DNA from 3 places in the Shewanella mytili genome. Region 2 is predicted to be linked to each of the others. Evidence: predicted binding sites of a transcription regulator. Region 2 holds the regulator's gene; each other region holds the start of a gene.

Region 1 (4,172 bases), on a different contig from region 2:
CATAACGTTACCGCCAGCCGGGGCATCGTAACGGGCGTAATACACCCCTTGGTTATCATGGGCCCATTGCGCTGACGAGAATTTAATCCACTGCAGCTGGTCTGCCAGCGCGTTGCCGCTGTCCACAGACAGGAAATACCATTGTTGCCAGTCGGAGCCCGCCTGGGACACGCCGTAAGCCAGGGTTTTCCCATCATTGCTGACCGATACCCCGGATAGCGCCGCCGTACCATCCGCAGACAACTGGTTAGGATCCAGCAGTACGCGCGTCTGCCCTTGGGCGTTTTTCACATACAGCACGGACTGAGCCTGCAGCCCGTCATTGCGATAAAAAAAGGTGTTACTGCCGCGCTTGAACGGGGCGGATAGTTTTTCGTAGTTCCACAACGTGGTGATACGCTCGACCAGTGCCTGCTTATGGGGAATGGCATCCAGAAATTTTTGGCCATACTGGCGCTGCGCTGCCACCCATGCCCGGGTTTGTGCCGAGTCCTGCTCCAACTGCCGATAAGGGTCCGCCACCTGTACCCCGTGCAGCGTTTCCACCAAGGGTTGTGCCTGAATCAGCGGATACCCGGCGTGCATACTGGGAGTTGGCGACGCGGCCGCCTCGGCTGAGCTGGATTGACTCTGACAGGCACTGAGCATCCAGCCCATCGTCATCGCTACGGCAATGGGCCCCATTATTTTTCTATTAAATGCCATTTAATCTTCCTGTTATTGCGACAAAAAAAGCGATATGAATATATTTGCCCGCGGTAATTAGGTTGCAAATTTGTAACTTACTATACCGGCAATTAAAACCCCCATAAACAGGGCAATTGCAACGAGGTATGTTAACCAAAAAAGCCGGACTTGCTAATGTCATAAAAGATTAATTTATTTAAAGCGACAATATATGCAAGCAAACTGACTAATATTTCAAAATGGTTTTAAAATAGGCGGTTTGGTGACGCCAATCACCTTTTAATGATTAGTTTTTTTTATCTCAAACAGCAATTTTTCTCGCTTGCTGCCATAGGGGGTTGTTTCTAGAATAGCCCGCATGTTCAGGAGGGTTTGATTGATTCAAATCATCTGACCACAGGAATTGTCAAACTGCAGGGTTAATTGACAATGCAGTTTGGTTCTTATGCTTGACTTCCTTCCTTCAATTTGTTGATTGCAATAACGTATTTTTTGCGGCCCATTCTTTTGAATGGGCTTTTTTTTATGGCCATTTTATGCCCAAAAGAAAAACCGGGGAATAAACCCCGGCATGTGTGCGGTAAAGAGCGCTGCGGTTATTCCAGCGCCTTGCTCATCCTGATGACCACCCGCCGATTACGCTCCCGCTCACTGGCTGAGGTGTTCAATGCCACATGGCGCCGTTCTCCATGGCCGGCGGCATGAATGCGCGTCGAATCAATGCCACTGGCGACAAAAAGCGCTTTCAAGGCAACCGCCCGCGCTTGGGAGACCTTTTGATTGACACTGCGACCACCGTAACTGTCGGTATACCCGTCAATCAAGACCAGCTCCACATCTTTGTCGTACTGCAAATACCGCTCCACCCTTGCCAACTGGGCTTTGGCGGTACGGGTAAGCTCGGTGCCGCCGGACTCATAAGTGAGCACCGTAAAGGCAATGTCATCAAAGTTATAAGGCAGCAACTGGGCCAGGCACTGCCTGAAATCCGCGTATTCATCCCGAAAATTAACCGATGACAATCCCACAGCAACCGTGCTTTGCTGGTTATTCCAGTCCTGATAGTAAAATGTTGGTTCCATGCCGCGCTCCAGCTCATTGAGCATCACCCACGCGGCTTTTTTGGGCACTTCGCCATTAAAGTATTTCTGATAATTCAAGGTGGTGATGGTTTTGGACGCCCTGCCGGGTTGCCACACTGGCGCATTGCTGAGCAAGGTGGCTCGGGTCACCGCATCCGGTTTTTGCCACATGTCCAAGGTGAATTGCAGGTTAAGCTCTTTGCCCGCCGTACTGGTGAACAGGGCCCGGCCATAGGCGGGAATGTCGTGTTCCAAGGTGCAAGCGATGGGTGAATTATGCAGCAGCCGCCATTGGGACTGCTCCAAAGACGCCACATAATGGCGCAACTCGGCATATGAATGCTGGGGCCATACGGCTAACAATGACAGGAAAAACAAGTTACGCCACATTGAATCAACTCGTCAGTTTTGGCTCGTATTAGTATTATCGGTGCCCAATCGCAGATCTTTAGCTTATAAAAGCAGCTATCGGGCATGACACCGATTTCTCAATTTAGCATAATAGCCGCCTTGCATTTAGCCAGAGGTACATCATGAGTCAGCCCGCGCAGAGCAATCAGCTCAAATATCGGTTTCGCGGCTATTATCCGGTCGTTATTGACGTAGAAACCGCGGGGTTCAACTGCGCTACAGACGCGTTACTGGAAATTGCCGCCACACTTTTGAAAATGGATGCTGACGGGCAATTGGTTATCGATCAAACATTGCATTTTCATGTGGAGCCGTTTGAAGGCGCCAATCTGGAACCCGAGTCCCTGGCATTTAACGGTATCGACCCCAATAATCCGTTACGTGGCGCGGTACCGGAAGACGACGCACTGAAAGCCATTTTCAAAGCGGTGCGCAAAGGCCTTAAAGACAGCGGTTGCCATCGCGCCATTCTGGTGGGACACAATGCCACGTTTGACCATAGTTTTGTGAGCAAAGCCATTGAGCGATGCGCCATCAAACGCTCGCCATTTCACCCGTTTGCCACCTTTGACACCGCCACCTTGGCTGGTCTGGCATTGGGGCATACCGTGCTGGCAAAAGCCTGTTCGTTGGCGGGCATCGCCTTTGACAACAAAGAAGCCCATTCCGCCCTGTATGACACCGAGCGCACCGCTGAACTGTTTTGTTATATCGTCAATCGCTGGAAAGCGCTGGGCGGATGGCCGGTGGAAGACAATCTTGAGTCTCACGATGAAGCGGTAGCCTAAAGGGCCTGCATCCCCGGTTTAGCCTGATGCGCCACACCGGGGATGGACAGGATCAACACTTACCCTTACGACTTACCCTTGCTGTTGCCAGAATTTGTCATCGCTATAAAGCTGATAAAGGCTTTCCGCCCGGGAGGTCAGCAACGTGGCAAAATTTGCCTGAGTCTCATCCAGCTGGCTGCTTTGGCGCAAGTTCTCGGCTTTCATCTGCCATGTCAGTGAAAAATAGCGCATGGCTTCCCTGGCATCCTTGGCAGCGCTGGCGGCCACATAATCCGCCGGTAAATCACCACCGATAACCCAATAGCTCGTTTTATTGGGAATGCTGGATTCCAGTTTCCACAATGCCACCCATGGCGCCAGATAACGGCACTCCTCGGCAAAAACCTTGGCAGGAACAATGCCCTTTTCCGCCAAAAAGCGATTGGCTTTTTGAAATTGCTCACGCACCCATTGATTGCGCTGTGCTTCTTCATGGGCATGATTGGCTGGAGTTGACTCGCTCATGGTACTTCTTCCCTCAAAAATGTTGTGTTGCCGTGTTGTGGCCATATTTTTTGTGCGGATGGAAAGCTATATTTCCAAATGCTTATTTATCAATCCACTCGTCCGCTTTGTTACGTCCGGTCACTGATGCTATCGTTCTGATCACAATATCACAAGAAAAAGCCCGGATTTGCGGGATCCTCACTCACAATAATCACTTCGGAGACTCACAGTGGCCGTATTTAATCACCCGTCTTATGACGAGCACGAACAGGTTATGTTTTGTCGCGATGAAGCCAGCGGTTTAAGGGCAATTATTGCGGTACACAATACCCGTCTTGGCCCGGCGTTTGGTGGCTGTCGTATGTGGAATTACCACTCTGATGATGAAGCACTTACCGATGTACTGCGCTTATCAAAAGGAATGACCTACAAAAATGCCTTGGCAGGACTGGCCATGGGTGGCGGGAAAGCCGTTATTATTGCCGACCCGGCAAATACCCATAACCGCGAAGCACTCTTTCGCGCTTTTGGGCGTTTTGTGAACCAACTGGGGGGCAATTATTATTCAGCTGAAGATGTGGGCACCTCTCCTGCCGACATCAAGATTGCCAGCGAAGAGACACCGTATGTGGCAGGGCTTGAAGGGAAAAGTGGCGACCCCTCGCCGTTTACCGCATTGGGCACTTACCTGGGGATCAAGGCGGCCGTCAAACAT
Region 2 (4,172 bases):
CATCCGCCTCGCTTGGGGCTTGCTCGTTGCCTTGCGTGCTGACATCAGCTGATGTGGCCTCAACGCCGCCTTCTGACGGTAACGGCGCACCGGAGCTGAGCAATTTGAGTTTTGCCAGCAGCTGCGCATCTGCCGGTTGCTGTTCTTCCCCGGCTTGTGTTTGCTCAAACATCACATTGATGGCATCCAGCGCCTGCAGAATAATGTCCATCAGTTCGGCGCTGACACGCCGTTTGCCGGTACGCAGCAAATCGAAGGTGTTTTCCGCTTCATGACACACATCCACCATGGGTGCCAGCCCAAGGAATCCCGCACCGCCTTTGACGGTGTGGAATCCGCGGAAAATGGCATTCAGCAGATCCGTATCTTCCGGATTGTTTTCCAACTGAACCAGCTGTTCCTGCAGCAGCTCCAGGATCTCTCCGGCTTCGATTAAAAAATCCTGCAGGATCTCTTCATCAACATCAAAGGCCATCAATATGACTCCTTATCAGAACCCCAGACTTGAGAGTAAATCGTCTACTTCATCCTGTCCGGTCACCACATCCTGTCGGACTCCGGCATTATGAATGGGGCCTTCAGCATCTATGTTATTTTCTTGGTTACTGATAAGACCGTCATTGGGCTGGGCGCCGAACATGGTCAACAGTGACACGAGATTACTTTCCACTTCTTTGACTAAATCAATCACCCGGCGGATCATCTGCCCGGTCAGATCCTGAAAATCCTGCGCCAGCAGGATTTGGTTGAGCAATTCGTGCAAGCGCCGGGAGTCCGCGCCGGTTTGCCCCATAAAATGCTGCACATCGTGGCAGAGGGTCTTGAATTCGTTCAACGGCAGATTCCGGCGCATCAACCTGTCCCAGGTGGGCTTGATATTGGCCAGACTGGTGGTCAATGCATCCGACAGCGGCAAACACTCCTCTACCGCGTCCATGGTTTTGTTGGCGGCCTGTTCGGTAATGTCAATCACAAAGCTCAGGCGCTCTTTTGCATCCGGAATATCGTTGTTTGCCAGCTCTACCAAGCGGTTGTCCAGCTGAAAATCATTTAACGCATTGTGTAATTGCCGGGTGAGCTTGCCCACTTCGGCAAAGAGTTCCTGCTGAATGGGTTGGCACAGCTCACGCAGCAGATCATCGGCTTGCTGCTGCTGGCCTGCAGACAATAACGCCACTAACTCCTGCGCCTGCTCCAGCGTGATGAGCCCGGTGTTTTCTGTCATCATAACTCCCCGGCATCAACCCAGACGTTCAAAGATTTTGTCCAGTTTTTCCTTCAGGGTGGCAGCGGTAAACGGCTTGACTACATAACCGTTCACCCCAGCTTGGGCGGCAGCAATAATCTGTTCCCGTTTGGCTTCGGCCGTCACCATCAACACCGGAATATTCTTAAGGTTCTCATCGGCACGGATGGCCTTTAACAGGTCGATGCCCTGCATGCCCGGCATGTTCCAGTCGGTGATCACAAAGTCAAAATCACCTTTTTGCAACATGGGCAATGCAGTGGACCCATCGTCGGCTTCCTGGGTATTGTTAAATCCCAAGTCCCGTAACAGGTTCTTGATTATTCTTCTCATTGTTGAGAAATCATCAACAATGAGAATCTTCATGTTTTTATCCAAAGTTTCCTCCGAAGAGATACATTTTTAAGGTCACTCAAAAAACTGTTCAGTTCTGTGTCCAATGCCTGAGTTTTGCTTTGAGCCTGAGCATGGCCTGACTGTGGATCTGGCTCACCCGTGACTCACTCACATCGAGTATGGCGCCAATCTCTTTCAAGTTGAGCGCTTCGTCATAATAAAGTGACAGCACCAGCGCATCCCTTTCGGGCAAGTGCTTGATGGCATCTGCCAATGCTTCGCGAAACTGATCGTTAAGCAAATTGTCATAAGTATTGTTGGCGGCCATCTCATCGGCAAACAGTGCATCAGGGGCGCCGCCCAAATCTTCGATGCCGACTATTTTACCCATCGATACGTCACTCAAGATGTGATGGTATTCATCAAGTGACATCTCCAGATGTGTGGCGATTTCCGTATCCCGGGCATCTCGGCCCAAGGTTTGTTCCAATTCGTCAATGGCTTGGGCAATGCGCCGCTGATTGCGGTGTACCGAGCGCGGTAACCAGTCTCCCCGGCGGATTTCGTCAATCATGGCCCCGCGGATGCGGATGCCGGCAAAGGTTTCAAATTTGGCACCCTTGCTGCCGTCAAACTTGGCGGCGGCTTCCAGCAGTCCCATCATGCCGGCCTGTAGCAGATCATCCAGCTGCACCGATGCCGGTAAACGCGCCAGAAGATGGTGCGCAATTCGTTTTACCAGCGGCGCATACTGATTAACGATCAAGCTTTTATCGTCAAACCCGGTATACGCAGCGATTTTATTCACTGGCGTTATCCTCTGAGTATTCTGGCTTTTGCACCAGTCGCTCAACAAAAAATTCCAGATGGCCGCCGGGCTGTTGTGGAATGGGCCAGCTAATCACTTTGTTGGCAAGGCCGTGGTAGGCAATACTGGCAGGGGATTTGGGAAAGGCTTCAATGATAAGTTTCTGTTTACGTACGGATTTACGAAGATTTTCGTCGTAAGGAATGGTGGCCACCAACTCCAGTGCCACATCAAGGAACCGGTCGGTGACTTTACTCAATTTGGCAAACAGCTCCATGCCTTCACGCAGGCTGCGCACCATGTTGGCCACGATTTTGAAACGAAATACGCCATGCTCGCGGCTAAGGATTTTAATCAGGGCATAGGCATCGGTAATGGAGGTGGGTTCATCGCACACCACCACCAAGACATCCTGGGATGCACGGGAAAAGCTCAGCACCATGTCGGAAATGCCTGCAGCGGTGTCCACTATCAACACGTCAAACTGGGTTTTCATTTCGCTGAAGGCTCGGATAAGACCGGCATGCTGGGCCGGGCTCAGCTCCACCATGGCCTGGGTGCCTGATGTGGCCGGAATAATCCCCACGCCTTTGGGGCCGCGCACGATAATATCGTCCAAATCCGCTTCACCCGACAGGACATGGGACAGGTTGCGCTCGGCGCGCAATCCCAGCATCACGTCAATATTGGCCAATCCCAGGTCGGCATCCAGCACCATCACCCGTTTGCCTTTTTCTGCGAGCGCCACGGCGGTGTTGATGGCCACGCTGGTTTTACCTACGCCGCCTTTGCCACCGGTAACGGCAATTACTTTCACTTTTTCGTTTTGTTGTTGATTTATCATTCGTAAACCACTCGCTTGATCCCGGGTCATCGCTTTACTACTCAAATGCATAGGTCATGTCAGCTGATCTGACTTCTGGGTTAAATTCTGTCGTGCCGGTGCGATTCAAAACCGCCAGTGCCTGCTGCGCCAGGCCCAAAGTATCGGCCACCTGCATATCTTCCGGCACCCGTTGGCCATCCGTAGTGTAACTCAATGATAAACCACTTTGGATTAACACACTTAACGCCGCGCCCAAAGATACGGATTCATCCAGTTTGGTTAATATAGCGCCTGCCAACGGAATGCGCTTGAACTGGCTGATGGCATCTTCAAGCACCCGCCGCTGCCCGGTGGCTGACAACACCAGGAAACTGCGTATGGGCAAACGACTATTGGCAGTAAGGCTGTCAAGTTGTTGACACAGGCGCAAATCCCGTTGCCCCATGCCGGCGGTATCAATCAACACCAATTTACGGTTGCGGAACTGGTACACAATCTGTTCCAACTCATTGAGATCCTGCGCCTGTTTCACTGGGCATCCCATTATCTTGCCATAAGTTGCCAATTGCTCAAAGGCTCCGATTCGATAATGATCGGTGGTGATCAATACCACGGAATCCGGACCGTGATGGGCAATGAATCTGGCTGCAATTTTCGCCAATGTGGTGGTTTTTCCCACACCGGTTGGCCCCACCAATGCCACCACGCCTCCTTGGCGCACAATATCATCACCCTGATTGCTGAGCAGGTTAGCCAAAGATTGTGGCAAGGCTTTGACCAAATCCGCTGGCGTGTAATGTTGCGACAATTCGGCCAACTGCGCTGCGACCTGTGGTGCAAATTCCGCTTCCAGCAGTTTACTTTCAAGCATGGCGCCTACCGGATCCTGCCGGTTTTTCTGCTCGCTCAGCAACGTGTTCATCTGGTGGGTCAGCAAATTGCGCAGAGAGGCCAGC
Region 3 (4,172 bases), on a different contig from region 2:
CAGCACATAATGATTGCCCCGGCGGGTTTCAAACTGGCTGGCATAAAATTTCAGCCAGAAAACCGTGCCGTTATGGTGCTCTAACGGGATCTCCCCGCGGGCTATCTGCCCCTGACAGAGTTTTTCCAGCACCTGGGTGGCCTTTTCAGGGGATTGCTTGAAAAACAGTAAATCCTTAAAGCTCCTGCCCAACAGTTTTTCCCGGGAAATGCCGGTAATGGCCTGATGGGCATGATTGACATACTCAATGGTTTCTTCCCGCAGATTCACCAACAACGTGATTTGGGCCGATTTTTCAAGGGCGGACTGAAACAGCGTCAGCATTTCATCTTTATGGTAGGCATCACCGGTGGCCAAGGTCAGGGCCAACTGATCGGCAACCTGGCACGCCAGATGGATTTCGTTATCGCTCCAGTCCAGCGCTTTTTCATGGCGCTCCAGGCTCAACACCCCTTCAATGTGGCCATTGATGCGTACCGCCACTTCCAGCGCGCTTTTCACTTGATTGGGCAGGATATAAACGTCGTGCAGTTCTGCCAGCCGGGGATCCTTGGCGGCATCCACAGCGGCAATGTGCAAATGGTTGTGAAGTTCTGCGATGTAATGAGTGAGGGTGAGTAAGTTGCCGGGACGAACGCGCTTGAATGATTGAGCCTCGCCATAACTGGCCGCTTCAAACTGGATGTGCTGATCTTTTGACCAAGACCAGACACTGGCATGATCAATTTGCAAATGGTCACACAGTAATTTTGTTGCCAAATCCGCGGTAGAGGCAAAATCACCCTGTTGCTTTGCTGTAGAATTCGTTAGCGACTCCAATAATCGCCAGTACTGCCCACGATTAACGCACATTCTTATCCAGCCAAATTATAAAGATCTAAAAATGTCTTCTGCAATTATCACATAGTCAGGTTACACATTTACGAATACTACAGCAATAGCTATTACTTTGATTATATTAATAATGCCAATGATTAAGGCAAACTGTTCTGTAATTGGAAAATCATTTTTTCAGCACTGCAGCCAAACTCCAGCGCCAACTGCCAATCGTCATTCTGCTGCACAAGATTTACCACTACGTCATTAAACCGGGCCTTGGCTTTGTCTGCCAGCGCTTGGGCGTCCTCTTTGGCAGCATCTCCCGTAAAGGTCAGTTGCAGCACAATGTCACTTTCTTCAACCACTGCGCCAATATCCACATAACTGCCACATTCGGCACAGGTATCGTTGACCAGGTCACTTTGCGCTTCTTTAATGCTTTTCATAACATTTCTCCATCACGGGATTAAAAAGATAACGGGTGATAATTTTTTGATTATAGCCTGCTGATGAAATATTTCTGTGGCTCATTTCACGCGGCTTGTGGCGTATCTTGGGCTAATCGCTGCTGCAACACAAGCTCTGCCAGTGATGGGGTTTCCGGTAATAACTGCGGCACTTGGCCAGCAAAACGCTGACGGGTCAATAAACTGCAATTTTCCAGCACTTGTGTGGTTTGTTGAGGGTAAGCGCCGCCCACAACCAAGGGCTCGGGGGTTAATGCCTGTGCCAACCTGAAGCTGTCAGCCCCCTCTTGCAAAAAGTGACGGGCATTGTCGATAACATGCTGTTGGCTCAAATCTCCCCGCAAAGGCTGGGATTCAGGCAGTTGCAGTTGTTGTCGCAGCTTGTCGTCAGTGGTCAGGGTATCCTGCAAATGAAATTGTGGCCAATCGCGGGCATCTTGCGACAGCATTGACAACAATAACCCGAAATCGCCCCGGGTATTGTTTTTCACCGCCTGATTAAGGCGGCTGCCCAACTGCAGCTCATTGACCAGAATTTGTTTTGCTTGCATAAAAAAACATCGATTAAACAACCTGTTGTTATTTAATCGACCGAATTACCACTAACTTTAGCTTTTTTTGCAAATTCAGGCTTTACATAAAAACACTTTATGTCTACTATTGCCGCCGCAATTTGAGGAGGGGTTCCCGAGTGGCCAAAGGGATCAGACTGTAAATCTGACGGCTCCGCCTTCGAAGGTTCGAATCCTTCTCCCTCCACCATTTTGCGCTGCCAATAAGCACTTTTGTGTGAAGTTGAGGAGGGGTTCCCGAGTGGCCAAAGGGATCAGACTGTAAATCTGACGGCTCCGCCTTCGAAGGTTCGAATCCTTCTCCCTCCACCATTTCACTACAAAAGCTGCCGTCTTCGGGGAGGGGTTCCCGAGTGGCCAAAGGGATCAGACTGTAAATCTGACGGCTCCGCCTTCGAAGGTTCGAATCCTTCCCCCTCCACCATTTTCTGTAAATGCTTTTCGAACCAAACGCTGCGCCGTTTCAAGGCTTGATGCGCTTAATCACCTTTTTATGGCCGGAACCTTCTTGATTGCCCCCAATGCAACCCGCAGGGCCATTTTCACTCCATGTTGCAACGAACGCCCCATCAATCAATTTGCAGGTATTTATGGGTTTGAATGGACAGGCGCCAATTGCGGGCAATGCATGTTTTAATCGCCAGTTCGGTGGCTCTTGTTTTTTGGCTAATGGGTTGCAAACAGATGACTTTCCCCGAAATATCAATGTGTTGAAGCAAACTATCCAGTTGCTCAATATCTTTTTCGGTGGCAACGGGGTGCTTGATTTCATTCGCCCGGCACAACGCTTGGGGTAACACGGGCAAACGGCCTTTCATGTTGATTTTGGGCGATACGGTCACCCAGGTATCCACCGCGCATTTCACATCAAATGTGCCACTGGTTTCAATCTGGGTGGTGTACCCTGTCCGGTTCAGGGTTTGGGTCAGTTCCATCAGGTCAAACAGGCAAGGCTCTCCGCCGGTGATCACCACGTGTCGCGCCGAAAACCCGGCCTGTTTCAAGGCATCCAGCAAGTCGCTGGCATTATACCAGGCCCAGCGGCCCACACGGCCATCGGTCTGCAATACCTGGTGGGGAGCCACTTCTAACGCTGGCAACTGCGCCCAGGTGTGGCGGGTATCGCACCAGGCACAGCCCACGGGGCAGCCCTGCAGGCGGATGAAAATGGCCGGCAATCCGCTATTGACGCCCTCGCCCTGAATGGTTTCGAATATTTCATTAACGGGATATTGCATACCGGCTCCTGGGACGATGGGGATTGATGCTGACAAGGCGACAACCTATAGGGGCGCCGTTATATAGTATCCGCTGCCAAATGGCAAACGGCGGATGTATTACAGGTTTCACGGGGTTTTAGGGTAAACTGGGCGCCATTCGTTTTTTGAGTGTATCGGCAGATGAAATCAACAACTCCAACCTCCTCTCCCCGTAAAGCCATTATCGTCTTCAGCGGCGGTCAAGACTCCACCACATGCCTGGTGCAGGCACTGACCCAGTATGATGAAGTGCACGCCATCACGTTCAACTATGGGCAGCGTCATGTGCATGAAATTGACGTGGCCAGGGCCCTGGCAAAAAAACTCGGCGCCAGCAGCCATAAAGTCATGGATGTGGGTTTGCTGAACGAGTTGGCCATCTCCGCGCTCACCCGTGACAATATTGCGGTGTCCAATACGTTAATGGACAACGGCTTACCCAATACGTTTGTGCCGGGACGCAATATCCTGTTCCTGACCCTGGCGGGGATTTATGCCTACCAACTGGGCGCGCAAGCGGTGATAACCGGGGTGTGTGAAACTGACTTTTCCGGCTATCCGGACTGCCGCCATGCCTTTATCCGGGCGCTGGAATCCGCATTGGTTCAGGGAATGGATCGCCCGTTGAAATTGATCACCCCCTTGATGTGGCTTAACAAGGCTGAAACCTGGGCGTTGGCAGACCGTTATGGCCAGCTGGCATTGGTGCGTGATGAAACCCTCACCTGCTATAACGGCATTGCCGGTAGCGGCTGCGGCGAATGTCCGGCCTGCAAGTTGCGCCAACACGGGCTTGAGCAATACCTGCAAAACCCTCAGGAAATTCAGCAGCAGTTGGCACAAAAATGTCCAGTGCTGTAACAAATCCATCCCCTTGGCTGACGCTCATCCTGCTCACGTTGTTGTGTGTGCTGCTGCAATATGCCGGCCTGGATGAATGGCTCATCTACCAGCGGCAGGCCATTGGCGACGGTCAGCTTTGGCGCCTGCTAAGCGGTAATTTGCTGCATACCAATCTCTGGCACCTGCTGATGAATATGGCAGGCTTGTGGGTG

The links. Region 2 encodes FliA, which starts transcription of late flagellar genes. Its sites were predicted from a motif close to CTAAAGNTNNNNNNNNNNNNGCCGATA; they were not measured.
Region 1: ACIDEJ_RS08510 (flagellar protein MotY) is a predicted target of FliA. The motif match lies at 2,195-2,221, and genes of this name have one in related genera.
Region 3: ACIDEJ_RS04750 (VC2046/SO_2500 family protein) is a predicted target of FliA. The motif match lies at 1,872-1,898, and genes of this name have one in related genera.

The regions. Positions count from the first base shown of each region.
Region 1 is NZ_JBKOUD010000007.1:28,791-32,962, forward strand. Features, by position in the region: gene ACIDEJ_RS08505 (prolyl oligopeptidase family serine peptidase) at 1-585, opposite strand, end outside; gene ACIDEJ_RS08510 (flagellar protein MotY) at 1,284-2,159, opposite strand; gene rnt (ribonuclease T) at 2,303-2,968, shown strand; gene ACIDEJ_RS08520 (DUF4826 family protein) at 3,041-3,475, opposite strand; gene ACIDEJ_RS08525 (Leu/Phe/Val dehydrogenase) at 3,687-4,172, shown strand, end outside.
Region 2 is NZ_JBKOUD010000001.1:286,305-290,476, reverse strand. Features, by position in the region: gene ACIDEJ_RS01290 (chemotaxis protein CheA) at 1-475, opposite strand, end outside; gene ACIDEJ_RS01285 (protein phosphatase CheZ) at 491-1,228, opposite strand; gene cheY (chemotaxis response regulator CheY) at 1,241-1,624, opposite strand; gene ACIDEJ_RS01275 (RNA polymerase sigma factor FliA) at 1,671-2,390, opposite strand; gene ACIDEJ_RS01270 (MinD/ParA family protein) at 2,383-3,264, opposite strand; gene flhF (flagellar biosynthesis protein FlhF) at 3,272-4,172, opposite strand, start outside.
Region 3 is NZ_JBKOUD010000003.1:92,354-96,525, forward strand. Features, by position in the region: gene ACIDEJ_RS04740 (putative bifunctional diguanylate cyclase/phosphodiesterase) at 1-852, opposite strand, end outside; gene ACIDEJ_RS04745 (DUF406 family protein) at 975-1,265, opposite strand; gene ACIDEJ_RS04750 (VC2046/SO_2500 family protein) at 1,352-1,837, opposite strand; tRNA gene ACIDEJ_RS04755 (tRNA-Tyr) at 1,964-2,048, shown strand; tRNA gene ACIDEJ_RS04760 (tRNA-Tyr) at 2,086-2,170, shown strand; tRNA gene ACIDEJ_RS04765 (tRNA-Tyr) at 2,198-2,282, shown strand; gene queE (7-carboxy-7-deazaguanine synthase QueE) at 2,428-3,096, opposite strand; gene queC (7-cyano-7-deazaguanine synthase QueC) at 3,259-3,978, shown strand; gene rrtA (rhombosortase) at 3,963-4,172, shown strand, end outside.